DNA from 3 places in the Peribacillus sp. JNUCC41 genome. Region 2 is predicted to be linked to each of the others. Evidence: riboswitches for the same ligand, from Rfam matches in the RefSeq annotation. Region 2 holds a riboswitch; each other region holds the start of a gene.
The links. A riboswitch is a leader RNA that binds a small molecule or an ion and turns the genes downstream of it on or off. The one in region 2 is predicted to bind thiamine pyrophosphate.
Positions count from the first base shown of each region.

Region 1: it holds a riboswitch for thiamine pyrophosphate, as region 2 does, so the genes downstream of both, tenA (thiaminase II) here and JNUCC41_RS01570 (ABC transporter substrate-binding protein) in region 2, are expected to answer to the same signal.
Region 3: it holds a riboswitch for thiamine pyrophosphate, as region 2 does, so the genes downstream of both, thiC (phosphomethylpyrimidine synthase ThiC) here and JNUCC41_RS01570 (ABC transporter substrate-binding protein) in region 2, are expected to answer to the same signal.

Region 1 is NZ_CP062163.1:4,186,324-4,196,596, reverse strand. It holds gene JNUCC41_RS20385 (ABC transporter ATP-binding protein) at 1-652, opposite strand, end outside; gene JNUCC41_RS20380 (ECF transporter S component) at 663-1,247, opposite strand; gene tenA (thiaminase II) at 1,262-1,945, opposite strand; TPP riboswitch at 2,080-2,208, opposite strand; gene JNUCC41_RS20370 (SDR family NAD(P)-dependent oxidoreductase) at 2,347-3,093, opposite strand; gene JNUCC41_RS20365 (AMP-binding protein) at 3,145-4,782, opposite strand; gene menB (1,4-dihydroxy-2-naphthoyl-CoA synthase) at 4,801-5,601, opposite strand; gene JNUCC41_RS20355 (acyl-CoA dehydrogenase family protein) at 5,760-6,914, opposite strand; gene JNUCC41_RS20350 (sigma-54 interaction domain-containing protein) at 7,183-8,505, opposite strand; gene JNUCC41_RS20345 (MaoC/PaaZ C-terminal domain-containing protein) at 8,511-8,939, opposite strand; gene JNUCC41_RS20340 (hypothetical protein) at 9,123-9,437, shown strand; gene JNUCC41_RS20335 (MFS transporter) at 9,380-10,273, opposite strand, start outside.
Region 2 is NZ_CP062163.1:317,906-328,178, reverse strand. It holds gene JNUCC41_RS01595 (alpha/beta-type small acid-soluble spore protein) at 1-53, shown strand, start outside; gene mbcS (acyl-CoA synthetase MbcS) at 731-2,314, shown strand; gene JNUCC41_RS01585 (amidohydrolase) at 2,467-4,068, shown strand; gene rarD (EamA family transporter RarD) at 4,149-5,078, shown strand; gene JNUCC41_RS01575 (protein-glutamine gamma-glutamyltransferase) at 5,147-5,974, opposite strand; TPP riboswitch at 6,266-6,375, shown strand; gene JNUCC41_RS01570 (ABC transporter substrate-binding protein) at 6,510-7,514, shown strand; gene JNUCC41_RS01565 (thiamine-binding protein) at 7,526-7,810, shown strand; gene JNUCC41_RS01560 (ABC transporter permease) at 7,807-8,589, shown strand; gene JNUCC41_RS01555 (ABC transporter ATP-binding protein) at 8,573-9,316, shown strand; gene JNUCC41_RS01550 (TatD family hydrolase) at 9,332-10,102, shown strand; gene JNUCC41_RS01545 (NAD kinase) at 10,138-10,273, opposite strand, start outside.
Region 3 is NZ_CP062163.1:2,650,104-2,660,376, reverse strand. It holds gene thiC (phosphomethylpyrimidine synthase ThiC) at 1-1,562, opposite strand, end outside; TPP riboswitch at 1,698-1,812, opposite strand; gene JNUCC41_RS12995 (HAD family hydrolase) at 1,928-2,716, opposite strand; gene JNUCC41_RS12990 (histidine phosphatase family protein) at 2,886-3,419, opposite strand; gene JNUCC41_RS12985 (hypothetical protein) at 3,654-4,106, opposite strand; gene JNUCC41_RS12980 (zinc-dependent alcohol dehydrogenase) at 4,438-5,577, opposite strand; gene JNUCC41_RS12975 (glycerophosphodiester phosphodiesterase) at 5,736-6,665, opposite strand; gene JNUCC41_RS12970 (ATP-binding protein) at 7,285-8,511, shown strand; gene JNUCC41_RS12965 (ABC transporter permease) at 8,573-9,406, opposite strand; gene JNUCC41_RS12960 (ABC transporter ATP-binding protein) at 9,429-10,187, opposite strand.

The sequences.
Region 1 (10,273 bases), 1.6 Mb from region 2:
TGGAGTCTCTTGGACCATCGGCCATGATTTGACCGTCATCATTAAAAAGCACGATTCGATCGATGAATTCTAAAACATGGTCAATTTTATGCTCGACGATTATAACCGTTTTGTCTCGACCAACTTCCTTCAACAAGTCCCAGATTTCCTTTGTTCCTTCCGGATCAAGCATGGCGGTTGGTTCATCCAAAAATATCACTTCTGGTTCAAGGGCCAATACTGAAGCGATTGCCAGACGCTGTTTCATCCCGCCTGACAATGTTTCTATACTTGTATGGCCTAGGTTCAATCCTACTTTACGGAGATGATTTTGGATTTTCCCTTTCATTTCATCTTTAGGGACGGAAAGATTCTCAAGGACGAAGGCGATTTCCTCATCGGCAAATGGCATGCAAAACTGACTATCAGGGTCTTGAAAAACATACCCCCATGAAGAAGGGCCTTTCATTTCTTCAACTTTCATCGGGACTTCGATGGAATTCGGAATCAATCCGCTTAACACTTGCAAAAGAGTGGACTTACCACATCCTGATGGTCCCAACAATAGTACCTTTTCTCCTTTATCAAACGATAAGGATAGGTCCTTGAAAATCAAAGATTCATCACCGGGATATTTCATTCTTAACTTCTCTACAGAAATGATTGGTTCCATGGCACCCAACCTAATTTTGATCCAGTTCTGCATAATCTTTATTTGAAACCGGACGAACAAGATTAGTTACTCCTGTCGCTTCCAGGACTTTAACTAGATAATAGGCAGTCACACCTGCAAAGAAAATGGAACCCACAAACCTCGCTATCATGAATAAAGATAGATTCCAAGTGGAAAGCGCACCAATTTCCCCATATGCAAAATCCATTAGTACGGATGCAAGGCAGGAAGCTACCGCAGCTAAAACGGCCACCGACATATTGAATTTTTTATATTTGAACGCCATGAACACCAGTTCCGCGAACAAGCCTTGGACCACCCCATATAACAGTACGGTCAGCCCCCAAGGAGAACCTAGAAAGAATTCCCCGGAAGCTGCAGCAATCTCTGCCAAAAGTGCCACACCCGGTTTCCGTAAAATTAAAAAGGCGGCGGGGCCAGCTATAAACCACATTCCATAAATAAGTTGATCCAGATGTAATCCTAATGGTTTAACGGAATAGTAAATCGAACCCCAAAGGATATAAACGATTCCAAATGCTACCGAAATCACGATCGTGACTAATATATCCGTTAATTTCAATCCTTTTTTCATTATTTCATTCTCCTTTATACTTCCAGTGTTTCCTGGTGCACAGGCCATCTCTCTAAACGATAAGCCATTTCCCAAAATGAGTATTCATATTGGCTGCTCAGGATAAAGTGCTCTTTCATTCTCTCCTTATCTTCGTCCGTTACTTTTTCAGCAATCTCATCCAGCCTCGCAATTTGTTCTTCCACCAAAGTGCGGAACCACTCTCCTCCGTACGCCGCTATCCATTCTTGATAAATCGGCTCTTCGGGTATGCAACCTTGCAGCTTTTCACCTATTTCATAATACAGCCAGTAACACGGCAAGATGGCTGCAATAACATCACCTAAATGTCCCGAATAAGCTGCACGATACATATGGGAAGTATAAGCATAAGCAGTCGGGGCGGGTTTGAAATTTTCCCTTTCTTCTTTTGTGATGCCTAATCTCTCAGAAAAATTCTCATGAAGTTTCAACTCCGCTTCATATGTTCCTTGTGCATGGCCGGCAAGCCTGCTTGTTGTATGTAAATCTGTAGCTTTGACTGCCCCTAAAGCTTGAACCCTGGCAAAATGAGATAAATAATAGGCATCTTGCATGACATAAAAACGAAAACATTCCAATGGCAATGTGCCATCTCCTATTCCTGCAACAAACGGGTGATTAAAACTAGCTTCCCAAATGTGATCAACTTCCCGACGGATTTCCTCTGAAAACTTCATGTCCCTTACCTCCAAATTGTATTTTTCAATGAATCTTACAGAAAAAGCCTTTTATCACCCCTTTTTTTGCAAACAAAAAACCACTTTCTTAAACGTAAAGAAAGTGGTTGTGCTTGAAAAAATACAGAATCGTATCGTTCCAGACCCCACTTCCCTACGCTGGTATAAACCAGATCAGGTTCTAAGGGTCTTAAAGTCATACTTTAATCTCAGCTTCTGCGGTAAAATAAACTTTTACCATTAAAGCACCCCTAGTGGTACAAATTGTATATTTAATTTCCATTTGCCTTTATATTAACACGATAAACCCAATTGTCAAACATATTAGAAAAAGTTTTCAACCTAATGCTTTAAGTTTACTAGCCTTTCAATCTTGCATAACCACCCAACTATATTGATTTTTAAACCATTGTTAATCCACCATTTACGGAAAGAGTTTGACCCGTAATATACCCTGCATCTTCCGAAACGAAATAGGCAACAGCACTGGCAATGTCCTCTGGTTGAGCTAGCCGGCGAAATGGAATCGCTTTTTCCAAGGCACCTGCTATACCTTCATTATATGAGCCTATTTCTTGAAATAGGGGCGTATCTGCAGGACCTGGCGCAATACAATTGATGTTGAGTTTGTGACGTGCCATTTCTCTTGCTATCGTTTTTGTGAAGGCAATCACCCCTCCCTTAGCAGCCGAATAAACTGCCTCTCCACTTGATCCTACTCTAGCTGCATCAGATGCAATATTTACTACCTTTCCGTAACCATTTTCAATCATGAGCGGTAAAATTTCCTTGCAAGTATGGATCTGGCCAAGTAAATTAATATCGATAATCCTTTTCCAAGTGCTAGGATCACTTTTTAAAAAAGGTTCCACCTTATCCCAGCCTGCGTTATTAACCAATATATCTATTTTATGATAATGATTCACTGTTTCTTCAACGGCTTTTTTAACACTTTCTAATTTCGTTACATCACAATGGACCGCTCTGGCTCCAAAACCCGAATTTTCGATTAAAGAAACCGTTTCCTCAGCATTTTTATGATTTATATCAGCCACGATGATGTTAAAATTGCGAGAAGCCAATTTTTTTGCAATCTCTCTGCCAATTCCGCTTCCGGCACCGGTAATAAATGCGATTCTTTTATTCATATATTTCCCTCCACTTTCACCATTTAGTCAATATGGTTTTATTTAAACTGCTTATATCTTGTCGACTAACTTTTCATTTATCATTTCCCGGAGCCGGAATTTCTGGATTTTCCCGCTTGCCGTACGAGGAAAGTCGTCCATAATTTCAAGAAATTCAGGCCAATATTGTTTGGCCAAACCCTTTTGCGAGAGAAATTCCTGCATAGAATCCATCGTGATCGGGCTCTTCCCCGTTTTCATGCTGATACATGCACATGCTTTTTCCTGAAGTCGGAAATCTGGAACTGCAATAACCTGAGCGCTAGAAATATCCGGGTGTTCATACAATACATTTTCTACATAAGCGACTGGAATATTTTCACCGCCACGTATGATAATGTCTTTGTTTCTTCCAGAAATTCGAATATATCCTTCTTCATCAATGAATGCTCGATCACCGGTAATGAACCATCCGTCACTAAATTCAGCTAAAGTATCATCGATCCGTTTAAAATAGCCGACAAAAAGAGCCGGACCCCTTACTAATAAAGAGCCTTCTATATTCGGGGCACACACCTCCCCTTCAAAATCTACGACCTTTAGTTCCATTCCCGGAAACGGAATTCCGTCGGTATTCGTCAGTTTTTCTTCTGGATCTTCAAGTCTCGTCAAGGTTACCAAGCCATCTTCCGTTTGACCCCACCCTGACAATATCTTGAACGGGACTTTTTCCATGGCTTCCTTTACTAAATGCCTGGGAATCGGGGCACCTAAAGCTACGAAGACTCGTAGCGAATTAAGGTCATACCTTTCTATCCCCTCCATTTGGACCGTATCTTGCAGATAAGGAGTAGCTCCGGCCGTAAACGTTATCTTTTCCCTCTCTACCCATTCAATAAACTCTCTCGGATTCCAAATGTCTTGATAGACTCCCGTACCTCCAATATGTGTAGGGAGCCTAACTCCATAACCAAAACCTGTTTGATGGGCGAACGTTGACGCCATGAAAAGAACATCATCGGATGTTAAATGTAAGCGGTCAATCCAATAATTCGTTGATATACAAAGAGTATTATGGGTATGCATAACTCCTTTTGGACTTCCTGTGGTTCCCGAGGTAAAGATAATTTCAGTCACATCATTGGGGTCAAGTGTGATTTCATCCAAAATAGCTGAATCCATCCGGTCTTCCCAAGGTTCCTCAAATAAAGAGGAGAACAGTTTCATCCCATTCGGCGCACTGTCACCCATCACGTATATATGTTTCATTGATGGCCATTGATGACTTAGTCTTTCAATCATGTCAGGGTAATAAAACCCACGGAAATACTCTGGTACAACAATCATTTTAGATTCTGCCATCCCAACCATATAGCCAATTTCCCTATCTCGATAAATTGGTATCAATGGATTGCTAATGGCACCGATTCTTGTAACAGCATAATGCAAGATTATAAATTCATTCCAGTTAGGCAGTTGAAAAGAGACAACATCCCCCTTACCCAATCCTATATGCAAGAGACCCAAAGCGATCCGATCGACCAACTTACCAAGCTGCTTGTAAGTAAAACTACTTTTTTTATCGATAATCGCCACCTTATCTGGATGCTTTACTATAGCATCATTCAAATAATCCAAGATGGTACGATTTGGCCAAACGCCTTTAAATTCCCCCACATATTCCTGAGTCAAAATCGTCTCCAATTTCACCAGTTTTCATCCCCCTCATCAACCTCTGAATTTTTTAAAATCTACAGGCCTCTTTTCTAGGAAGGCGTTTTTTCCTTCTTCCGATTCTTTTGTATTGTAAAACATTGCCAAACTGCCCATCGATAGTTGAGAAATCCCTTGAATGTTGGCACTATCTGCATTAAAGGAATATTTGAGCATTTTTAGCGCAGTAGGACTCTTATCAAGGATCTTTCTTGCCCATTCCTCTGCTGCCTCTTGCAATTGTTCCGAAGCAACGATTTTGTTCACAAGTCCCATTTCTTTTGCTTCTTGTGCAGAGTATTGTTCACATAAATACCAGATTTCCCTTGCTTTCTTTTCTCCGACAATTCGTGCTAGATAAGCTGAACCAAAACCTGCATCATAACTACCGACCTTTGGCCCACTCTGGCCAAATTTTGCCGTGTCAGATGCAATGGTTAGGTCACAAATGACATGCAGGACATGCCCGCCTCCGATGGCAAACCCATTAACCGCTGCAATGACCGGCTTAGGAATGTTTCGGATCGTTTGGTGCAGCGTTTCGATTTCCAGTCCCATTCCGCCCCCTAAACCACCTGAATGATTATATCCTCCTTCCTCTCCCTTTTCTTTTTGATCTCCACCTACACAAAATGCCTTCTCACCTGCTCCCGTCAGAATCACGATACCAACACGATTATCATCCCAAGCGTCCCGGAAAGCCCAAATTAATTCCTGAATGGTTCTGGCACGAAAAGCGTTATAAACTTTAGGTCTGTTCATTGTTATCTTTGCAATCCCACCATTTTTTTCATAGATTATATCTGTTAATTCCATCGTTTTCATTCCCTTCATTATCTTAGTGATTTGCCTTGTATCCCATCATTTCACTGTTAATTACGAACTTAATCGGTACCCAATACGACTGTGAATAATTTCAGTTTCTTCGTAATAGTTTCCGTTTCAGCAGAATGCAAAAATACCAATCCATTGGATTAATGAGAACGGAACTCCTTTCCTATAATGTCCTTTGCAATGACCATCATATTGGCTTGAGCAGTGCCATCACCAATTTCCAACCCAATCACATCACGCAAGCGTTGCTCAAGAGGCATTTCCTTCGTATAAGCATAATGACCATTCAGCAGTAAACATTCATGGATAGCTTCTACACTATATTTAGGACCTAACCACTTAACGGAAGCCGATTCTTTACTATGATTCAGCCCTTGGTCACGAAGCCAAAGGCCTCGGTAAGCTTGCCACTTCACCAGTTCTAATTGGGTATGGTGGGTCACAATGGGGAAGGAGACCCCTTGATATGTCGCCAACGGTTTACCAAATGAATGCCTGATTTTCACATATTCGATGGTTTCATCAATACTTTGTGAAGCGGTGCCCACACATTGAAGGCCTATTAACAGCCGACTTAAATCAAACCCATTCATCACTTGGGAAAACCCTTTATTTTGAAGACCGATCATATACTCTTCCGGAATCTCGACATCTGTTAAATATATCGAACCTCTTCCAATGGGGATATTCCCCATGTCCGTGTACCCTCTACATTCAACACCCGGAATATCGGCAGGTACCATGAAAGCACTTATCCCACGATTTCCCCATTCAGGTTCCGTCTTTGCAAATAAAACAAATGCATCTCCACACATAGCAACACTTATTCCAGACTTTTCTCCATTAAGCACATACTTATTTCCTTTATGTACAGCTGTTGTTTTAATTCCGCCCGCATCCGTACCGGCGGAAGGCTCCGTAATGGCAATGCCAACAATTTTTTCACCGCTTGAAATTTGGGGAAGCCACTCCTTTTTCAGTTCCTCGCTAGCGTGATTATTGATAATTTCACCGATTAATGCATTCAACATCACCGCGTAAGTAAGGTTGAAATCACCACGACCTATCTCCTCAGCAGCTATCCCCGTTGTCACACAATCCGCACCGCTTCCGCCATATTCCACTGGAATCCGAAGGCCATTCACGCCAAGATCACCCAGCTTTTTCCACAAGTGTTTTGGAGTAATCTCTTCGCGATCCCATTTTGTATAATGTGGAAGCAACTCTTCCTTCGCAAATTCTTTCAATATTTTACGAAAATAATCTTGCTCTTCCGTAAAAGAAAAATTCAGCACATCATTACCCCCTTGATTAATTACTAATTTATCTGAACCCATATTTAGAACATTCTACGAAACATGAAACCTCTTACATGACAAACTATTATTGCAAGTTGTGTGCCAACTTGAATCCGCTACAATTTTGGCTATAGTTTCCAAAACCTTTCGCATGTTTGCATTTTTCTCATTTCTGCAAATCAAATTTGCGAAACCTCAAAAAAAATACACACTTTATAAGTGTGCCCTAATGGTTACCCTGATTACATTTCATTGGATGATACAGCTATTTCAATTTGTATTTGGCAATTTTCCTATATAAACTAGCAACATGAATTTTCAGCTTTTGAGCTGCTAAAGAACGATCCCCTTCCGAATCTTTCAATGCTCGCTGAATGGCGGATTTTTCAGCATTGCCTACAACTTCATCCAACGTACCGGACATAGAATTATCCATACATGAGGGAACCTCCAATATGAAATTAGGTGTAAAATATAAAGAATCCAGAGTTAGAGTCCCTCCATCTACGATATTCATTCCTCTTTCGATTATCGCTTTGATTTCACGGATGTTACCAGGCCATTCATATTGGATAAGCCAATCTTGGAGTTTAGGATCAATTTCTTTCACATTGGACCCTAACTTGTTATTGAAATGCTCGATGAAATGATATGCCAGAGGAAGAATATCTTCGTGCCGCTCCCTTAAAGAAGGAATTTTCAATTCAAAAACATAAAGTCGATAATATAAATCTTGGCGGAATTTCCCTTCTTGAATAAGGGTTCTTAAATCCCTGTTCGTCGCCGCGATAATACGTATATCAACATTTTTAGTCCCTGTCCCGCCTAGTCTTTCCACTTCCCTTTCCTGTAAAACTCGTAATAGCTTTCCTTGAGCCTGATAGGGCAATTCAGAGATCTCATCTAAAAACAACGTACCATTTTGGGCTAATTCTATTTTTCCCGGCTTACCTTCTTTTTTTGCCCCGCTAAAAGCGCCAGCTTCATAACCAAAAATCTCCGATTCAAATAATTCATCTGGAATCGCGGCACAATTTACCGGCACAAAAGGCTGTGCCTTTCTTGTACTCAAACTATGGATCGCTTGGGCAAAAAGTTCCTTTCCCGTTCCCGTTTCCCCTGTAAGCAGTACTGTTGAACTGCTAGTAGCTATTCTGGCGGCCAGCTCTTTTACCCTCTCTATCTCCTTACTCTTTCCAACAATCTCTTCGAAGCTATATCGACTTTGAACAACGGAATTTTTCTTGGCTTTATTCTTCTCCAAAGTGTTGGCAAAATACATTAGATCACTGTATTCCAGTTCGTCCTGGCGGATTATTATGGTATAAATGGTATCAGCTTCTCGTCGAAATACCCTTATAAAACAAGAGTGTCCGCTGATCACACCAGAAAACACATGTTTGTGGGCCAGACCTTTCAAAGAAAAGTTGGAAGAAGTGTGAATGACTCTCGTAATGGACTTTCCTATCAAATCAGTCGGCATCATCATGAAATATTCATAAAAATCAGCAGTGGCGCCTATAATTCTTCCATTTTCATCTACTTCAATTGATCCCCAATTCCTTATTGCGTTTTTAACATTTTCCATTCACATCACCTAATACCTTGATTACTTAAAACAAAAATTACAACTTGACCCTTAATGACTTCAATTCCTGCCTGATTAAAGCAAGTCACCTTTAGCGTAACCCACTCTCTATTCAAATTAATATCAATGACCTCCAGTTCCGCTGAAATCATATCGCCTATATGTACTGGATGATAAAAGACCAATTCCTTTTGTAAAAGTATACAGGCACTACCCGGGAGTTTTTCACTGATCACTTGAGTGATAAGGCCTTCCGTTAACAAACCAGGTACAACCGGCTTGCTGAAATTACTTTTCCATGCTTCTTTATTCACTTGATAAATCGGACTGTAATCTTTTGTTAATTCATTACATAATTTTACGTCAGATTCATTAAATGTACGTTGTATACTAGCAACCTGGCCGATGGACAAATCAGTGATTGTTAAACTCATAACATCGCTCCTTATCTTTTCAGAATATTCAATTTTAATATAATACTAACTATACATAACTTTCCAATCAAATACTATAAAAGGGAGTTCGTTTGTAGTTTTACTCCTGAATTTGAATGGTTTACCCGTAATTTCAGCCGGTTTATTCATGAATTTGGGTGCTTTACAAGTGAGTTGCGTGAGTTGGACGGTTTTACTCATGAATTCAGCCGGTTTACTCGTGAGTTGGGCGGTTTTACTCGTGAATTCAGCCGGTTTACTCGTAAGTTGGGCGGTTTTACTCGTGAATTCAGCCGGTTTACTCGTGAGTTGGGCGGTTTTACTCGTGAATTCAACCGGTTTACTCGTGAGTTCTTTTATTTTCTAAAAAATGACCTAAATGTCAGGGAACAGTTGCATGACTGTCCGCTGACATTTAGGTCATCTACTAAAAAACAATATTATACATTCGATGTTGCTTTTAGTTTTATATTTCCCTCGATCTGCGGTTTATCATAGCTGCCAAACCTCTCTTTCACAACGAGTAACGCCAGGGCAGCCATTATGCTCGGGACTGTGAAGGCCATAAATGCATTTTGTGGCGAATAGTTTGCAGCAAGCAATAATCCAATTAATGTAGGGGCAACAATCGCTCCAATTCTACCAAAAGCCAATGCCCAACCTATCCCGGTGGTCCTTATCTCACGCGGATAATATTCGGATATATACGTATTGGCCAAATTCATCGTGCCAACTGTACAGGCGCCTCCAAAGGCGATCAGAATATATAATGCTACTACATTTGAGGTCAATCCTAATATGACAAAACAGACGGTACCTATTACACAGAGTGATACAAGTACTCTTCTATGGCCTATTTTCCCAACCAAGTACCCTCCAATTATCGATCCGCCAATTTGTCCTATTCCCGATATAAGATTGAAAGATAAACTGGAGGAAAGGCCGTATCCGGACTGCTGCATGATTTTGGGTAACCATGTATTGAGTCCGTATACCATAAGTAAACAATTAAAGGCAGCTACCCAAAAAGCAAAAGTGCTAAGAGTACGCTTTTTTTCAAAGAGCTTCTTGACTGGAAAGCCCTTTGCCCTTTCTTGGACTTTGGCAAACTCATAATCGTCCGACTCTTTATAGTCGCCTTCAGGGTCAATGCGATTCAGAATTCCAGCAAGCTTTGCTCCTTGTTTTCGAATAACATAATAGGAAAGCGATTCAGGAAATTGCTTCATGAAGAATGGCAGTGCCAGTAAGGGAAGAGCCCCTATCCAATATAAAACCCTCCAACTCATTTGTTCCATCACATACATTCCAATTAAAGAAGCAAGTATGCTTCC
Region 2 (10,273 bases):
AACGCCTTGTTCAAATGGCTGAACAACAATTAGGCGGAGGATTCAACAGATAATTTAATAAACATGGCTACAGAGAGCGGGTTCTAACACCCGCTCTCTTTATTTTTGTTGACAAAATTCGTGGCGGCCGATAAAGTGTGAACCATTATATTAAACAAGATTTAGATATACTACATGATTTTTAACTGTTTTATATAATATGAAATCAGCTAGGACGTTGGTTTCCTCTCCAGGCACTCGCTTTCCGCGGGCGGTCCGGGAGCCTCCTCGGCGCTCTTTGCGCCTGTGGGGTCTCCCTTGGACACGCTTTTCCCGCAGGAGTCTCGTACCTTCCGTTCCAATCAACTGGATTGTTTTTTTAAGAAAAAACTATAGTTTGGTCTCATCCCTAACTTTGATTAAGAAATGATTACACTTTGGGTATTTCATTGTTAAATGAAAACTCACAGGATTGAAGAAATTTGCGACACCCCTGCTTGAAAAACTGGCAGGCCGAGACCCCACAGACGCTTGCTTTGATGAGGCTTGGCAGACAGTCGGCGGATTTCTGAAATCAACTGGAACGGTTTTTTTAGTGAAAACTGGATGTTCATCGAATTTGACTACAGTCTACAGAGGGCGGGTTCTAACACCCACTCTCTTTATTTAATTGTAAAAATAAATAGAAATATTAGAGAAGTATCTTGTATAATGAGTAGGTACTAAGAGTTCATAATTGGAGGGGAAGAATATGAAGCGTGAAGACTTATTGGCTCCGGAACATTACAACTTAGTTAGTGAAATGGAACGTTTTGCAAAAGATCCAGAAAAAGTTGCCGTCCTCTGGGAGAACGAAAACGGGGATAAAAAACAACTTACATATGAGAACTTATTAAAAAGTGCAAATAAAATCGGAAATGCCTTCAAGAAAAAAGGACTGGGTAAAGGTGATACGGTCCTTATCATAATCCCTCGTTTGGTGGAAGCTTATCAAGTGTATTTAGCCGCATTGAAAATTGGCATGATTGTCATACCTTGTTCCGAAATGCTTCGTGCGAAGGACTTGCAGTATCGAGTCAACCATGGTGATGTCAAAGGAATCATCAGTTACCATGAATATACTCATGAATTGAATGAAGTAGAAGGGGCGGAAAGCCTCCTCAAATTTTCAATCGGAAAACGAATCGAAAATTGGCTGGATTTGAATGAGCTTGCCGATGAGGAATCAGATCAGCTGCCCATGGCCGACACGAAGAGTGAGGATATGGCGTTCTTATCATATACTTCCGGAACGACAGGAAATCCAAAAGGGGTCGTCCATACACATGGATGGGCTTATGCCCATTTGAAAACGTCTGCGGCAAACTGGCTTGGCATAAGCGAAACGGATGTGGTTTGGGCAACGGCAGGCCCAGGGTGGCAAAAGTGGATCTGGAGTCCTTTCCTGGCGGTTCTAGGAACGGGAGCGACCGGTCTTGCCTATCATGGGAAGTTCGAGGCGAAAAAATATCTTCAGCTGCTTCAGGACTACAAAGTGAATGCATTATGCTGCACGCCGACCGAGTATCGATTGATGGCAAAGGCGGATAACCTTGATGACTATGATTTATCCCATCTTCATAGTGCTGTATCAGCGGGAGAGCCTTTAAATCAAAAAGTGTTCGAGGTCTTTAAAAACCATTTCCATATTGAAGTGCGTGATGGTTATGGACAGACCGAAAATACCCTGTTGGTAGGGGTAACGAAAGGCATGGATATTAAATTGGGCTCCATGGGCAAACCGACTCCGGGCAACCATGTGGAAATCATTGATGATTCAGGCAAACCTTGTTCTCCTGGCGTAGTGGGGGATATTGCCGTACATGTAGATACACCTGCTCTATTTAAAGAATATTTTAAAGATCCGGAGCGGACATCACAGCAGTTCCGCGGGGACTATTATATTACCGGTGACCAAGCGAAAAAGGATGAAGATGGTTATTTCTGGTTTGAGGGTCGATCTGATGATATCATCATCAGCTCGGGATATACGATTGGACCGTTTGAAGTGGAAGATGCACTCGTGAAGCATCCATTTGTTAAAGAGTGTGCCGTTATAGCAAGTCCTGATGAAATAAGGGGAAATGTGGTCAAGGCATATGTAGTCTTGATGGAGGATATCGATCCGAACAGTCAAGGCTTGATCCAGACGCTCCAAACGCACGTGAAGGAATTGACTGCCCCATATAAATATCCAAGGAAAATCGAATTTTTAGAAGAACTGCCCAAAACGACATCAGGTAAAATCAAACGGGTGGATTTACGGAAAAGGGAAGAAGCACTCCTTAACAATTGATTGAAAGCATTACCGTCAGCCCCAACGGCTGGCGTTTTTTTTATTACAGGTACTTGGATAAAAGCATAAATATGGGATTCCGTGATATGAGATGGTACACTTACTGCATATCTGCACAGTAACAATCATTTAATAAGGAGTGTAAAGCCGGAATGGGAACGTTATGGTTCAATGGGTCGATTTATACGATGATTAAAGAAAACGATCAAGTGAAGGCAGTCTTCACTGAAAAGGGGGTAATTGTTGATACCGGCAGCCAGGACTATTTGAAAAATGAATATGCCGGCAATATTTCCAGGGAAATCGACTTAAATGGACAAACGATGCTGCCGGGGTTAGTGGATAGTCACCTTCATTTGGTCGGGCATGGTGAAAGGCTGCTTCGTTTAGACCTCTCTTTGATGGATAGCAGGGAGGCCATCTTGAAATCCTTGAAGGAAAAGTGCTCAAAAACCCCGGCCGGAAAGTGGATTGTTGCCGAAGGATGGAATGAAAATGAATGGCCGAGTCCTGAATTGATATTACGGGATGAGCTTGACGAGATATCGACAGAACATCCCATCGTATTGAAAAGGATTTGCCGTCATGCCTTGGTGGTCAATTCCCGCGCCCTATTGGAAGCGGATATTAAAGAAGATATAAAGGAACCTACAGGCGGGGTGATCTGCCGTTATCCTGACGGGCGTTTAAATGGTTTATTTAAAGAAAGTCAAGCGCAGAACTTTATTTTAGACAGACTTCCCGGGATTGATCAAGAGTATATCGAAAACGCGCTCACAGAGGCCATAGAAGACGCATATAAGCTAGGTTTGACAGGGGGGCATACCGAAGACCTTTATTATTACAATGGCTTCATGCCGGCATATCAGGCGTTTAAATCGGTTATCGAGGACCGGGGAATGGCCTTTCGCGCCAATTTGCTCGTCCATCACAAAGCGTTTGAAGAAATGCTGGCAGCAGGCGGCGGCTATCAGAAAGGTACGCGATATATCAAATTTGACAGCATGAAGATATTTACCGACGGCTCCTTGGGCGGCCGCACAGCTCTGTTGAGCGAGCCTTATGTAGATCAAAAGGATACGAATGGAGTCGCGATATTCACTGAAAACGAGCTTCAGGAATGGGTGAAAAAAGCAAGGGATGCCGGAATGCCGATTGCTGTACATGCGATTGGCGATCTCGCTTTTGAATACGTCCTGAATGCAGTAGAAGCCCTCCCGCCAATAAAGGGGCAGAGGGACCGGCTCATCCATGCGCAGATTGTCCGGCCGGAGCTGTTGGAGCGGGCGGCAAAACTGCCGGTAATCTTTGATATCCAGCCGGGTTTCGTCCCTTCCGATTTTCCGTGGGTGGAAGAAAAGGTTCCAGCCGATCTACTGGAATCCTCCTATGCCTGGAAAACCTATTTGAATTTGGGCATCATTTGTGCGGGAGGGTCGGATGCACCCATTGAACCATTAAATCCAATTTTGGGCATTCATGCAGCTATCACAAGGAAGAAAATCAACAGTGAGGACCCGACCGTATATGGCTTGGGCGAAAGGCTTTCCGTATACGAGGCTTTCTCACTGTATACAAAAGGGAGTGCTGCAGCAATCGGCCAGGAAAAGCGCCGCGGTGTGATCAATGAAGGGTACGATGCCGATTTTACCGTATTTAATCTGGATGTTTTTGCTGTGGCGCCGGATGATCTCCTACAAGCAGAGGCGGTCATGACGGTCATCGATGACAAAATCATGTATGATAAAAAATAACAGTTGCAAAAAAAGAAATGGAAATACAAAATTATTAGATGGAATTAGATAAAGGAATGTAAATGGAAAGAAGGCTTGTTATGAAAGTGGATGAACAAAGAGAAGGGGCAATCTATGCAGCCCTTTCTTACATGATGTGGGGAGTCGTGCCGATTTACTGGAAGTTCCTTCAGGGAGTCGGTGCAACAGAAATTTTAGCTCAGAGGGTATTATGGTCTTTCGTGTTCATGCTGGTTTTATTGATGTTCATGAAAAAATGGCAAGCGTTTCTTGATTATGTCAAAAACATAATGGGAAATCCCAAACTCTTTACGGCATTACTAACGGCGTCACTGCTTGTTACAGCTAATTGGGGAGTGTTCATCTGGGCCGTTAACTCAGGACGGATCCTCGACACGAGCCTTGGATATTATATCAATCCGCTAGTCAGTGTACTATTGGGAGTGATAGTCTTAAAAGAAAAACTGAGCCGGGCCCAAATCATTTCATTCCTGCTTGCAGGAATCGGAGTCTTGATCCTTGGCATTCATTTCGGCACCATCCCGTGGATCTCTCTTGTTTTGGCCATGACGTTCGGATTATACGGTCTGGCAAAAAAAATGATCAAGGCCGAATCGGCGATCGGGCTGACGCTCGAAACGATGATGGTAACGCCTCTTGCCCTGGGTTACCTGATATACTTGATGAACCAATCAGAAATGCAATTCTTTACAGAGGGAAGTACAAGCTTGCTGTTGGTGGGCGGCGGGATTGTCACGGCATTGCCTCTTTTATATTTTGCGAAAGGGGCGGAGAAGATCCCGTTATCGATGCTTGGCATTTTTCAGTATATCGCTCCGACCTTATCTTTATTGATCGGGGTATTCGTCTATCATGAAAGTTTTACCAAAGCACACCTTTTAGCCTTTTTGTTCATATGGTCAGCCTTGGCTGTTTATACATTATCCATAACGAAATGGGGTCAGGCAAGTGCCCGCAGGTTCAAAGGCAAAGGGAATATTGGTGCGTGAATAACAAAAAATGCTCGGAGATTTCTCTCCAAGCATTTTTTTATGCCGGTTAGGAGAAAATGCCCGGGTCATGAAAGGTAAAAACTCGAACCTATTTCTGATACAATACAATTGGAAAGGCTGACAGGACTGTAATCGGACTTTGCACGGGGGATATTTTGTTGGAATTGACTATAGAAGGAACTATCCAGGAAAATGATATGATCTGTCAGGAATGCCGATATGGTGGCGAACGGCTTTCTATTGCTATTTAATTCATCGATGATTCCCTGTGAACTGGTAATCCCGATCCCATGGCCATATAAGAGGTCTTTTCCTAATAATATGGCATTTTCACCTTGCCATTCAGGAGTTGCCAGGTCGTGCTCAGGGTTTTTGAAGTAAAGGCAATCACCTGGTAAATAATCCCTTCCTTTATGAACAATGAGTTCCATATTTTGTGGAGGGTGCCAGTCATATAAAACTAGGTTTGAAAAAAGGTCGTCGAAATTCCTAGGGCCGATCAAATCCAAAATGGCCTTTAAAAAAGTGACGACTATTGCAGTCCCGCATTCAAAAGCATAAAGCCCTCCATTTATGAAAATATCAACGAGTGCAGCATGAGGGAGAACCCCTGGCTGAAGGGTAAAGGTGCCATCCTTTGAAAGGTGCCAATATTGTTGATTGGATGCCGATTCTTCAAGTGTGGAAAATTCTGCATTACTTTTATCCAACGCAATAGCTGCCGCAATGACCCGGTTCCTCAGTTGTATCTCGAAATTAAACATTCTAAAGTTCCGATATTCAAAAATGTTGGAATCCTCCGCCAGCAATTGGACGATTTCAAGTGATTTCGCAGATACTATTCCTGGTTGGATTTGACTGACATCTAACCGTTTGTGATTAATCTTTATCATGATCATATCCACCTTTTACTTATGAAATGAACGGTTTATAAAACCGGTAAACAAAAATGTTTACATATAATGCTCATTATATGAATGCAAGCTTTGAATTGACTATTTGGAACGTGACAGCTGAGAATGATTGGAATGAAAAGAGGCAGAATTTTTTTTGCTTTTATTCCAAAAGATGTTTTGCTAGAAATCCTAGAGTGCAGGAATACCTCTCCGATTAGCGAGAAGAAGCAAATTAGTATTCCTTTTTCCCCATGAATTGATATAATGAGAGAGAAAAGTTCATATGTACGAGAAATGTAGGGGGGCCAGTACTGCTGGCTGAGATTGCATCCTTTAGATGCTGACTCTTTGAACCTGATCTGGATGATGCCAGCGGAGGGAACATATTATTACTGACTTTCTGTTTTGTATGTTAACGTCCGAATCCATCTTCGGGCGTTTTTTGCTTTTTCATCCAGTATTTGAATAAACCCTGGAGCCCCATTATGGTTCCGGCATATGGATCTTATATGATGTGTAGGAGGATAATGACTTGAATAAATTCTTGCCACTGTTAACTTCGTTGTTCCTTTTGGCTGGATGCGGTGCAGGCGGAACTAATGAAAAAGAAGAAGCATCTAAAAATGAAGGAAATGAAAAATTAAAAAAAGTATCGGTCGTGCTCGATTGGACACCTAATACAAACCATACAGGATTGTATGTAGCCAAGGAAAAAGGTTATTTTAAAGAACAAGGTCTTGATGTGGAAATCATCATGCCAGGTGAAGCCGGGGCTGATAAGCTTGTCGCTTCAGGGAAATCTGAATTTGGCGTGAGTTACCAGGAGGGCATAACGCAGGCCCGCGTGCAGGGCGTGCCGATTGTTTCGGTAGCTGCCGTCATCCAGCATAATACCTCGGGATTCGCTTCACCTGAGGCAAAGAACATTAAAACTCCCAAGGATTTTGAAGGGAAAACGTATGGTGGCTGGGGGTCTCCGGTTGAAAAGGCCATCATTGATTCACTCATGAAAAAAGAAAATGCGGATGTAAATAAAGTGGATATAGTCAATACAGGAGACACGGATTTTTTCACTTCGGTTAAAAGGGATATAGATTTTGCCTGGATTTATTATGGATGGACAGGGATTGAGGCTGAATTGCGAAATGAAAAGCTTAATATGGTTTACTTAACCGAATACTCTGATAAGCTTGATTACTATACGCCTGTATTGACTACGAATGAAAAGATGATAAAAGAAGATCCGGAGACTGTTAAAGCATTCGTACATGCAGCTTCGAAAGGGTACCAGTTTGCGATCAAGAATCCTGATGATGCAGCGGACATGTTAATTAAATCTGCACCGGATCTTGATGCAAAACTAGTGAAGAAAAGCCAGGAGTGGCTGGCAGACAAGTATCAGGATGATGCTCCGCGATGGGGTGAGCAAAAGCTTGCAATTTGGAAGAATTACAGTGATTGGATGACTGAAAATAAGCTTCTTGAAGGTGATTTCAATCCTGAAAAGGCATTTACAAATGAATTTTTACCAAAATAGGAGGAAATACAATGGCCAACTCATTAATTAGCATACAGATCATTCCTAAAGGGGAAAATGTCATCCCCATGGTCGATGAAGCAATCAAGATCATTGAAGAATCAGGTGTCAAGTATGAGGTTCACCCGCTTGAAACGACAATGGAGGGTGAGCTTTCCGAACTTTTTGCCGTGATAGAAAAAATGAATGTAAGAATGATTGAAATAGGATCGCCGAATGTCATTTCCCAAGTGAAAATATTATATCAGCCAAGCGGGATAACGATGGATACGTTAACGGAGAAATATAGGGCATGAACGGAAGGGGAATTTGGAAGAAGGGGGCTCCCTTCTTTCTTTTATTATTGTTGCTGATAGTATGGGAGTCAGTGACAGTTTTATTGAAAGTCGAAGAATGGCTGTTTCCCGCTCCATCGGCCATTTTCATTGAAGGAATTGAGTCGTCCAGCAATCTATACGGACACCTTATATCCACAACCGAGCTTGCGTTGTCGGGTTTTTTTATTGGAAGCTGCATCGGCTTATTGATCGCGGCAATCTTACGCCTATTTCCAGGTGTGAAGGATGCGGTTTATCCTCTGCTCATACTATCACAAAATATACCCATCATTGTTCTGGCGCCGCTCTTGGTGATCTGGTTTGGCTTTGGCATGCTGCCTAAGTTAATCGTGATATCGCTTGTATGTTTTTTTCCGGTTGCGGTTGCATCATTGGATGGTTTACGCCAGACACCGTACGAACTTAAGCATTATTTCAAGATGATGGGAGCGGGAAAAAGCCAGTTATTTTGGAAGCTGGAACTTCCTCACTCGATTCCGTTCATTTTCTCCGGCCTGAAAATTTCGGCCACCTATAGTGTAATGGGTGCGGTTATTTCGGAATGGCTTGGAGCAAAATCGGGGATTGGTGTTTATATGACTCTCGCTTCCTCTGCGTTCAGGACAGATCGGGTGTTTGTTGCCATTTTCATCATCATGGGAATGAGCCTGATCTTTTTTGGAATCATCACCGTCCTGGAGAAATACTTAGTTTCTTGGAAGAGAAAGGAGGGGAAAAGGGATGAATCTGGAAATTAAAGATGTCTCCTATTCTTTCGATGGTAAACAGAATATATTGGAGAATATGAATTTCCATGTGGATGAAGGGGAATTTGTCACGATCCTTGGGCCATCAGGCAGCGGTAAAAGTACATTGTTCCACTTGATCGGCGGCATTTTGAAGCCGGATCAGGGAATCATTTCACTGGGTGCCAAAAAGATAAACGGCTTAAAGGGCCATATCAGCTATATGCCTCAGCAGCCTTCCCTTTTACCTTGGAGGACGGTAGTGGAAAATGTTTTGCTTGGAAGTGAACTTGCTGGGATCAGAGATAAAGAAAAGGCAAAAGCCCTATTGATGAAAGCCGGATTAGAAGAGTACGAGAAAGCATATCCGCATGAATTATCTGGAGGCATGAAGCAAAGGGCCGCATTCATCCGGAGTATCTTAAGTCCACAGGACTTGATGTGCCTGGACGAACCCTTTTCTGCCTTGGATGAACTGACAAGATTGCAAATGCAAAAATGGCTATTGTCGGTTTGGGAAGAAAATCGGAGGTCGGTGCTATTTGTTACACATAGCATAGATGAAGCAGTTTTCCTTTCAGATAGAATCTATGTGTTATCAGCAAAACCGGCTGCTGTCATCAAAGAAGTGGAAATTCCATTTCCAAGGCCAAGAAGTGAAGAACAGCTTCTTAGTGATGAGTTTTTTCATTTGAAGAGAGACTTATATGCAGCGCTGAAGCCAACTATTTCTACTTAAGGGAGGCGATTAAACTTGAGGATCATCGACAGTCATATCCATTTGGACAGGTATGACGTTGTTAAGCGGAAGCAGATTCTGACTGACATGGAAAAGGTTCATATGGAATCCTTACTGTCTGTTTCCATGAATTTGGCTTCTTCGATTAATAATTATCAGCTCTCACTGAAGGATTCACGAATAAAGCCTGCCTTTGGTTTTCATCCTGAGCAGCCCCTCCCAAGTGATGAAGAAGTGAACGAACTTTTGAACTGGATGCGGGAACATCATCAAGATATGGTTGCCATAGGTGAGGTTGGGCTGCCCTATTATTTAAGGCAGGAAAATCCCGATATTGATAAGTCAGCGTATATAGCGATACTGGAGAGGTTCCTGACCTTAGCTAAAGAGGTTGAAAAGCCGGTTATCCTCCATGCCGTACATGACGATGCACCCATCGTTTGCGACCTTTTGGATAAGCATCAAATCACAAAGGCACACTTTCATTGGTTTAAAGGCGATATCCGGACAGTCGAAAGAATGGCCGAAAAGGACTATCGCATTTCGATTACTCCTGATGTTTGTTATGAGAGGGAAATACAGGTATTGGTTTCGGAATACCCACTTAAGCTGATGATGATTGAAACGGATGGACCATGGCCGTTTGAAGGGGTTTTCAATGGGAAATGGACCCATCCCGGCATGATGCATGACAGTGTGCGCCAGATTGCTTCGATTAAAGGATTGCCGATTGAGGATGTCTATGAAATCCTTTATCAAAATACGAAAGATTTTTATCATATTTAAAGGTACCGGTTACCATACCCGGTACCTTTTTTAGTTCATAGAAAGGTCCTTTTAACCTTTTCCCAAAAGGAATTGTCTTTTAATTTAACGGTCTTGATGACTTTACCGCTTAACCGGACCTTTACTTTTTCGACATGATTGATACTTAGTGCTTCATTGTCCATTCCGATG
Region 3 (10,273 bases), 2.3 Mb from region 2:
TCAGGATCGAGGGAAAGATTGAATTGATCTCTCCAACGAAATTCGAATCTAGCCTTCGAAAGGGCATCATCCCGTTTTCTTGCATGCGGATGGCCTTTAGCAAGGTCAGCTGCATGGGCCGCAATTTTATAAGTTATGACCCCTACCCGAACATCCTCTTTATTCGGAAGTCCCAAATGCTCCTTCGGTGTCACATAACAAAGCATGGCAGTTCCAAACCATCCAATCATGGCAGCACCAATCGCAGAAGTGATATGATCGTATCCAGGAGCTATATCCGTTGTCAATGGTCCCAGAGTATAGAATGGCGCTTCTTGACAGACTTCCAGCTGCTTATCCATATTTTCTTTAATCAAATGCATCGGAACGTGACCAGGGCCCTCCACCATGACTTGAACATCGTGCTTCCAAGCAATCTTCGTCAGTTCCCCAAGTGTTTCCAATTCAGCAAATTGTGCCTCATCGTTTGCATCTGCAATGGATCCAGGACGAAGGCCGTCACCTAATGAGAAAGAGACATCATACGCCTTCATGATTTCACAAATCTCTTCAAAGTGAGTATAGAGGAAACTTTCTTGGTGGTGGGCCAAGCACCATTGTGCCATGATGGAGCCCCCTCGGGAAACGATTCCCGTAACTCGCTTGGCTGTCATGGGGATGTATCGCAAAAGGACACCAGCGTGTATGGTGAAGTAATCGACACCTTGCTCAGCCTGCTCGATTAATGTATCCCGGAAAACTTCCCAATTTAAATCCTCCGCGACTCCATTCACTTTTTCCAATGCTTGATATATCGGAACCGTCCCAACTGGAACAGGTGAATTTCTGATAATCCATTCCCGGGTCGTGTGAATATTCTTTCCTGTGGAAAGATCCATTATATTATCTGCACCCCATCGTGTAGCCCAAGTCATTTTCTCCACTTCAGCTTCGATCGATGAACTGACAGCCGAATTCCCAATATTCGCATTTATTTTCACATGAAAATTACGTCCGATGATCATGGGCTCACTTTCAGGATGGTTAATATTTGCTGGAATGATAGCCCGCCCGCTAGCTACCTCTTCTCTTACAAACTCAGGGGCCACATTTTCCCTGATCGAAATGAACTCCATTTCTGGAGTGATGATACCTTTACGGGCATAATGGAGCTGGGTTACGTTTTGCCCTTTCACTGCACGCAATGGTTTTCTTTTCAATCCCGGAAAAACTTCGGCATTGGATTGTGACTCAACTTTTTTATACCCGTTATCTTCGGGCTTTATTTCACGGCCATCATACTCTTCAACATCTTCCCGTTCCAGAACCCAGCTTCGTCTAATCGGGGCCAGACCTTTACGAATATCAATGGGATAATCTGAATCCGTATAAAAACCGCTTGTGTCATAAACTCGTAAAGGCGGATTCTCTTCTTCGCCGAATGACCCTGTAGTCGGACTTAGCTTAATTTCACGCATAGGTACTTTAATATCGGGTCTAGATCCTTCAGCATACACTTTTTTACTCCCGGCAAAACTGGACATAATTGAAACGTTCATGTCATTTACAGAATTACTCATCATGATTTCATTTCTCCTTTTTAAGTTCATTTAAAAAGGACAAAATCCAATCCATTTCGCACGAAAAAGCCAGATCTCATATTTAAGACCCGGCTAACGTTAGTATGACTACAGAAATGACCAATTGAAATGTCATTGTTTAGTAGATTCTAACTTCCCCACGCTGGTATGAACCAGATCAGGTCCTGAGGGTTAAGAAGCTTAAGCGCTTCTCTCTCAGCCCAACTTTTATTGGACACCCCTAGTCTGAATAATTTAATTGATTACAGGGTAACTATATATCACCCTTTTCATTCTGTAAATAATTTGAAAGACCTAATATTTTCATTACAACTCTCCAAAATCTGTTATTTGGAGAGGGCCATTAATTAATTCCCCAAGCTCTCAAGAATTGGGTAAAGCTCCTCCAAATGCTTGATTTCATAGGTTGGAATCACTTCATTCCGTTCCTTATCATGGCGATTTATCCAAACTGACTTTATGCCTACCCGTGATGCTCCAAGGATATCGGTCATTAAATTATCTCCGACCATCAATACTTCATCCTTATCAAGCTCCATGATTTCCAAAGCATGCTCAAAAATGGAGGCATCTGGTTTACCCCGTCCAAAAGCGCCTGAAATCACGATTTGGTCGAAATAAGGAACCAGTTCAGGCGTAATTTCAAGTTTGGTATTTTGCAGTTCAGGAGACCCATTCGTAAGCAATAGCAATTTGTACTTCCCTTTTAATTCATCGAGAACACGGAAGGACTCTTCATAGATAAATGGCTTTTTGCGTCTCTCGGCCGGGAATCGTTCTGCCAGTTCAAGCCCAAATTCCGGATCATCGATCCCTAATGCCTTCAAACCTCTCGTCCACGCTTCTTTCCGATAAGCCGGTGCAATCCCGGCCATCTTCCGGAATTCATCATGATCATCCTGAAAGTTTCCCCATAATCCCTCAAATGGGTTGATTCCGATCATTTGAGTGAATGCATATGTATCGTAAGAAGAATAAAGCTCACGTGCTTCCTTTCGCACAGCCTCTTCAAACTCGTCTACATTCAGGTCATATTTCTCCTTAGCCACTTCGCATGTGGCCACAAAAGTCTCTTTTACACTTTTCTGATCCCAAAGTAATGTATCATCTAAATCAAAAAAAACTGCCTTCAGCAAAATGTCCACCCCTCTTTCCCTATTATTGAATTCGCAAAAATTACACTATTACAATAATAAACCACAACCAATAAAAAAAGAATAACTATTCGGCAAATGCCTTCCTCTTTCTTAAAATAAGCAAAAATGACCTTCCCTTCCTGATGGGAAACCTAATATATTCCCTTTATCATCTTTCAAATACATAAAGCTTTCCATTACTGGCAATCTTGAACTTTGGACCTGTGAACCCCCGTCGTATCAGCTCTTTCCTCATATATACCATGAGGGCGGCATGACTCACGATCAGAACATCCCTGTCCCCTTTTGCTAAGACCTCATCCAATACTTTATTGATCCTTTGCTCAGCGATCTTAATTTCCGCCCTTGTCTGCTTGTTGATTACCGAGCAGCAGCGGATCCAGATGGCCCAAAGGATGAACGGCAGCTTAACCTTTCCTTTAAGTGGAGGGGAAGGTATTTCCCGCAGCTCCTCCATCCGATGAACCGTACCTGGATAGATATGTTCGGCTGTCTTGACAGCTCTCGACATATCACTGCAATAACATTCCTGCCATTCCTCCACACCAAATAAAGTCGTACCGTAAATGATATCCGCTGCATCATAATCCTCAAACCATTGCCTCATATCATCCGCCGTAACAGGTCTCCCAGTGGGAAATTCATGTGCCACCTTAAAATGCCGTACCAAACCAATTTTCATATATTCTCCTTTTTACCTTTTAAAATATACATTTCGTTTTCTTGTAAAAGTCCTTATCAATATATTACCCTATGTAAAACCATAAAAAAATGTATGTTGCAACCATAAAAAACCTTACTGATCTCTTCTTGACATTGTGTATGTTTAAAAACTCTTACGGATTGTGTCACTATCAGCATTTGATTATAATGGCATTGAAAAAAGAGAAAGCATTTCGCCTTCTCCAGTTTTGGTTTATTCTATGAATTGAAGTTCCGTTATCGTACATCTTTTCCTGAATTTATATTTCCCGCTCAAATCACTGAATTGATAATCATTGAGGGATTTCCCCAGTTGTTCCTTTAGCTTATCCACAGTGATTGATTCCGCAATTGTCTCTTTCCAATTTTCCTTTCCTATTAACTCTTCGAACGGAATTGTAGCCAAGACTTCATCATATATCTGGATACTTTGATCGATGCCGAAGCTGCCATAGATACTGCCATTTTCATCAGCAAAGATATGCTCCGATTCCAATTCTTCCACCAATACTTCTAGATATTCCTTTGACTTAACAGGCTTGATGGCAATCTCTGCTTCCGCCGTTACAGGTCCCAATCTCTTATCGACGATCTCTATCGTCAATTTAACGTGAACGGGCGGATACCCAAACCCTTCACAAAGTTCTGCTGCCGAATTATATACCATCTATACATCCTCCTTTTGTCATTATCATTATATAATAAAAATACTCCATCTCATTACCCAAACCCCTTATTCAAGTTCACTTGGCAATGCATCTTATTATTAAATCAACTCTTCTTTTTGAATCATATGCTCCTTCATCATCTGAAGGGTCAGTCGTCACATTTCCGGAAAAAATCAGTGTAATCCTGATTTCTTCCGTACAAAGGCATAATTATCATTCATATTTCACACCTCTTTTATACGTTTATCCATAATACACCATTAACCATTTGTGAACATATCCAAAAAGTCCAATGCAACTCCATGCATTGGACTTTTTATAAGCTTAAGATTAAGGCTTTAACACCACTTTAATGCATTCATCTTCGTGATCGTTAAAGATTTGATAAGCTTCACTCGCTTTTTCGAGAGGGACTTTATGGGATATGATTTCCGTAGGGTCGAACTTTCCATCCGTGATTTCATCAAAAAGCTTTGGCATGTAGTGAATGACAGGTGCTTGCCCCATTTTCAGGTTAATGTTCCTTTCAAATAAATTGCCTAATGGGAACATGTTATATTTGGATCCGTATACGCCAGTCAGTTGGATCGTACCGAATTTACGTACGCCGTTAAGTGCAATCTCGATCGCGCTTAACGTTCCGCCCTGAAGTTTCAGCTTTTGCTCAATCGCCTCGATCGTTGATTTCTTGCCGTCCATACCCACACAATCGATGACCACATCGGCCCCGCCTGAAGTGATTTCCTTAATGTAGCTGCCCATATCGTTATACTCGTCGAAGTTATACGCCTCAACCTTATTCATCTGTTTTGCCTTATTGAGCCTATAAGGAAGATTGTCGATTGCAATGACCCTTTTTGCGCCTTTCATCCAAGCGAACTTCTGAGCCATCAAGCCTATCGGCCCACAGCCAAGCACCGCTACCGTATCATCTTTCTTGACGCCAGCATTCTCTACACTCCAATATGCGGTTGGCAGCACATCGGACATGAACAATAGTGCTTCATCTTCAAGCTCACATGACTCTGGTATGACAAACGGCATGAAGTTTCCATATGGGACCCTTAAATATTCAGCCTGTCCGCCTAGATAGTTCCCATATCGTTCCGTAAAACCGAAGTATCCGCCTGTATCCACCGCTTCATTTGGGTTGGAATTATCACATTGGCTCTCCATATCATGTTCACAATAATAACAGTGCCCACAAGAAATGTTAAAAGGCAGGACAACCCTGTCCCCTTTTTTCACCTTCGTTACTCCCGAACCCACTTCTTCAACGATGCCCATCGGTTCATGGCCAATGACATAATCCTTATGCGTGGGCAAAGCACCCTGATATATATGGAGATCGGATCCGCAAATAGCCGTTGAAGTCACTCGGACGATGATATCATCCTTTTGCTGCAGTTTCGGATCTTCAACTTGTTTTACCTGTATCTCTTTTGCTCCTTGAAAAGTGACAGCTTTCATAATCAACCTCCTAAAATATTTTTAATACATTTGTTATACCCGTCAAAAAAGACCGCTAAGCCTAAGACCACCCAATTTCCCCACTAATCAAATGCCCTTCAATACAAAAAAAGCCCCGGAAAACCGGGACTCACATATGAAGCAATTATATAGTAACCTTATAAACTCCCATTTTCATCGTGATTATCATGCTTGTACTCTCTTAGTACCTCGCTGAATACATCAGGATAATTAGTGAACAGCCCCGTTGCACCCCATTCAAGAGCCTTTTTCATATCCGCTCTATCATTTACTGTATATGGATGGAATTGAAGGTCATGACTGCGAACCATCTTCACATATTGTCCGTCAACCTTATTGAAGTTCGGGCCAACGCCAATTGCATATTCCTTAACGGATTCCAATTCTTCATCGGAAATGGTTGCTGGGTTCTTATAAGAATAGAGTTGCACAAGCGGTAACTTTGGATTCATGTCATGAACCTTCATAAGGCTTTCTTTACTGAACGATTGTATTAATATATTCTTGGTACGGCCTTTTGAATCCACCATTTTATATTCTTCTAGAACCTGCAGAAGTTCTTCTTCCATTCCTGGATATACTTCAGGGGACTTTGTTTCGATATAGTAATTGGCCTGCTTTCCGAACTTCTTAAAGACTTCTTCAAGAGTGGGAACCTTTACCCCTTCATATACCTCCTTTGCCAATTGTGGATTTTGTTCATTGAACCATGAACCGGCATCCAGTTTCTTGATTTCTGCCAGCGTTAAATCCTTCACCAGTCCTGTACCATTCGTTGTACGATCCACCTTTTCATCATGCATGGCTATCAATCTTCCATCCTTGGTCATCTGAAGATCGATTTCTATGTAGTCACCTTTCATTTGTTCTCCCAATTGATAAGCTGGAATGGTATGTTCAGGTGCATGACCAGAAGCTCCTCGATGTGCAATATTCACGATTTTCTTCTCATAAATAGATGAATTGGAATGATTTCCATTTGCAGCAGAGACCCCCATTGAAGTAGCTTGCAATATAAAGGCCGCACTCATCATACAAAAGCCGAATTTCTTTATATTCCTTTTCATTTTCCCTCTCCCCCTCCTATTATTACCATCATTTTAAAAGGGGAATGTGAATCTACAGCTAATATAATGTAAAGAAATCATATTTTAGTAAAAATGAGTAAAATAACCTATCAAACAATTACCCACGTGCATTCATAAACCCGCTAAAAGCCTCTCTTTCTAAAAAAATCATAAATGAAAAACGTGCTAAACATGGATGCTGGTAATCCAATAAGAAAATATAAAAAGTTTCTTGGCATGTACATATTGAAATAGTAGAAAAAAACAGTCACCCAAATACCAACAACCAAATATTTCCATAATCTCATTACTTAACTCCATTCTTCGCAGTCTTTATCGATTTCTTTATCGTTCATCCCCATTAGGGCTTGTTCTTTAAGTCTTACACATCCATACTAAACCAAAAACAACCCCAATAAAACCCATATATTAGATCAGATGTGCCAATGTTGACATACTAAGTGAGCATGGATAGATATGTTCCTAACTCCTTGACCTCCCCTTCCGGTACTATATAGAAAAAATATCGATGGCAACACCTATCTTTTTCTGATTTACAAAAAACTAGTATCATATTACTATTAAACAAACAAACAGAATATTAATATTAAGGGGAATTATGTTAAAAAATTATCAATATTATCAAAACAAACACCGATTTATACTGAAAGCATTCATGGCAATGATATCCCTTTTACTATTAGTTGGGATTTCAGTATCACCTATAAGTTGGAAAGATAATCCCTACGAGATGATATTGCAGGTCATTTTAATATCGGGGATGATAATTTCTCTGTTATTTTACTTAAAAACTGAAGTCAATTTTTATAAAACCCTATTCATTTTCTTAATTACTGTTTATTTATATGGAAAATTCTTGATATTCCCAAATACCGCAATCATGTTGGCTTTATTTTCTTTAGCACCCTTGATTCCCATTTTTCTCTTTGATAAAATCGGGTTTTATATTGTCGCCACTTTAAATTTCATATTAGGTCCCGCTTCCATCTTGATCATTTCAAAAACGGATCTTCAAAACACTTATGAATATGTCGCTTTGGATAGTTTCGGCAACACGCTTAATTTTATCGCCATACAAATCATATTGGTATTCGTATTCATAGGAACCAATAATAGGGTCGAATCCACAAATGCATTTCACAAGGAAATACAGCAGGCCAAGCAACTGAACTCAATCGGACAGCTCGCTGCCACCATTGCACATGAGATACGTAATCCGATTACAGTCGTGAAAGGGTTTGCCCAGTTATTGGACCAAGAGAAGGAACTGAATGAAACGGAAAAATTTTATGTACAGACCATACTCACAGAACTCGAATATACCCAAGTGATAATCAATGATTATTTGTCTTTGGCAAAACCGCAAACGGATAATGTAGAGGTCATTCCTTTAAATTTCGAGATCCAAAAGATTTCCGATCTATTAACGAGTTTCGCCAATAATCGAAACATAGGCTTTCTCTTGGATTTCCGTGACGACCTGCACATTAACATGAGTCCCATCGAGCTTAAACAGATACTGGTCAATATCATAAAAAATGGAATTGAGTCAATGAACAATCCCGGATTCATCAAAGTGGAAACAGGGCAGGAAGGCACTATGGCAAAAATACGAATAACGGATACAGGAATGGGCCTCTCCAAAAAACAGCTTGAAATACTCGGTACCCCTTTTTATTCGCTTAAAGACAGGGGAACAGGTATCGGACTGACCGTTTGTTATTCCATCGTTCAAAAATACAAAGGGAAAATCGTGGTGCAGAGCGAATTGAACAAAGGGACATCCTTCACCATTTATTTGCCCTTACATAGAGAAATAGATTAAACAAACATTACCAAACAAGAAAAAGGATGACCTCCCAAAACCGAGCGGTCATCCTTTTCAATTAGGCTTTAAAACTATCTTGCCATTTCAGTAAATGATTTTCTAAAAAGCGGACAAACGAATCGGAGATTTTGCCAGCGACGGCAAAAATGATGATGCCTACGAATACGACGTCCGTCTGCATGAATGAACGGGCATCCTGGATCATGAAGCCCACTCCTCTATCCGCACCCAACAATTCAGCTACGACCAGGCACATCCAAGCCGCACTTAAGGCTAAACGGATACCAAGCAATATGTTTGGCAAAGCTGCCGGAATCATGAGCTTCGTTATTTGTTCCAGACGGCTAAACTCTAAGATTCTGGCAACATCGTATAGTTTTTTATCCACATTCCGAAGGCCCAAAAAAGTTTGTAAATATAGAGGAAAAAAAGCACCTAAAGCAATAAGCAGCACTTTGGATAGTTCACCAAACCCGAACCACATAATGAATAAAGGGGTAATCGCAAGTAAAGGAACCGTTCGTAACATTTGAATGCTCGGATTAAGATATTCTTCGGATTTTTTTTGCATGCCCACGATGACTCCTAGCAATAAGCCTAAAAAACCACCTAATGCAAAGCCAAGAAGAGCCCGCGTTAAACTGATTTGTAAATGCATGCCCATTTCCCCTGACCGAACGAGATCAATGAAAGTCGTGACGATCAATAAAGGAGATGAGAATAATTGAGCAGGCAGGATGCCAACCGAACCTAATGATTGCCATGCAATCAACACGACAACAGGAAGGAACGAACCCCGCAATGCTGATTTGGCAAGTTTGGATTGTTTTTTCGTTTTCCTCATGACAAGCGACTTGTTTTGAGCAACGGTCTGTGTAGACATATTTTTCATCCTTCCTTTTTTCAAAAATTAATTAAATGCTCCAATCTTCCCTTTCTTCCGGATGATGATCAAGTTGGGTTAAAATGACAGTCCTGAATTCCTGGAACGCTTTGCTTGTTCGAGTTCTTGGATATGGTAAATCGATTGGAACGATAGCTTTAATCCGTCCAGGCTTTGCCTCCATGACTACCACTTTGCTCGATAAAAAGATGGATTCATCAATATCATGGGTGACAAGCACCATCGTTGTCATATTCCTCTCCCATATTTCTAGTAAAGCCTCTTGAAGATGCGTTCGCGTGAAAGCATCCAATGCACCGAATGGCTCATCCAGCAATAAAACTTCAGGATTACGTAATAAGGCCCTGGCAATGGCAACACGCTGCGACATTCCACCGGATAATTGGCGTGGATACGCCTTTTCAAATCCTTTTAGCTTAACAAGTGAAATTAAAGCGTCCACCCTTTTTCTAATGTCCGTTTTTTTTAATGGAAGGTTACCTGCAATATTTTTCTCCACATTCAGCCATGGAAATAAGCGGTGCTCCTGAAAAATGAAACCACGTTCTTTAGAAGGGGCGCTAACCGGATGATCCCCTGCTATGATCGTGCCGTCAAAGTCTGAATCAAGTCCTGCGATCAGCTTTAATAATGTACTTTTCCCGCAGCCGCTCGGACCAATGATGGTGACGAACTCACCATTTTTTACGTGCAGATTTAAATTATCCAAAACATGGACACTTTCATTATCATTCTTAAATGTTTTGCTTACATGATTCATTTCTAACATCGCTACCAATAACCTCACCCTTTCTCAAATAAAAAGAATAGAGATCCAGCAATAAGGCACATATTGTCCCTTTGCTGAATCTCTAG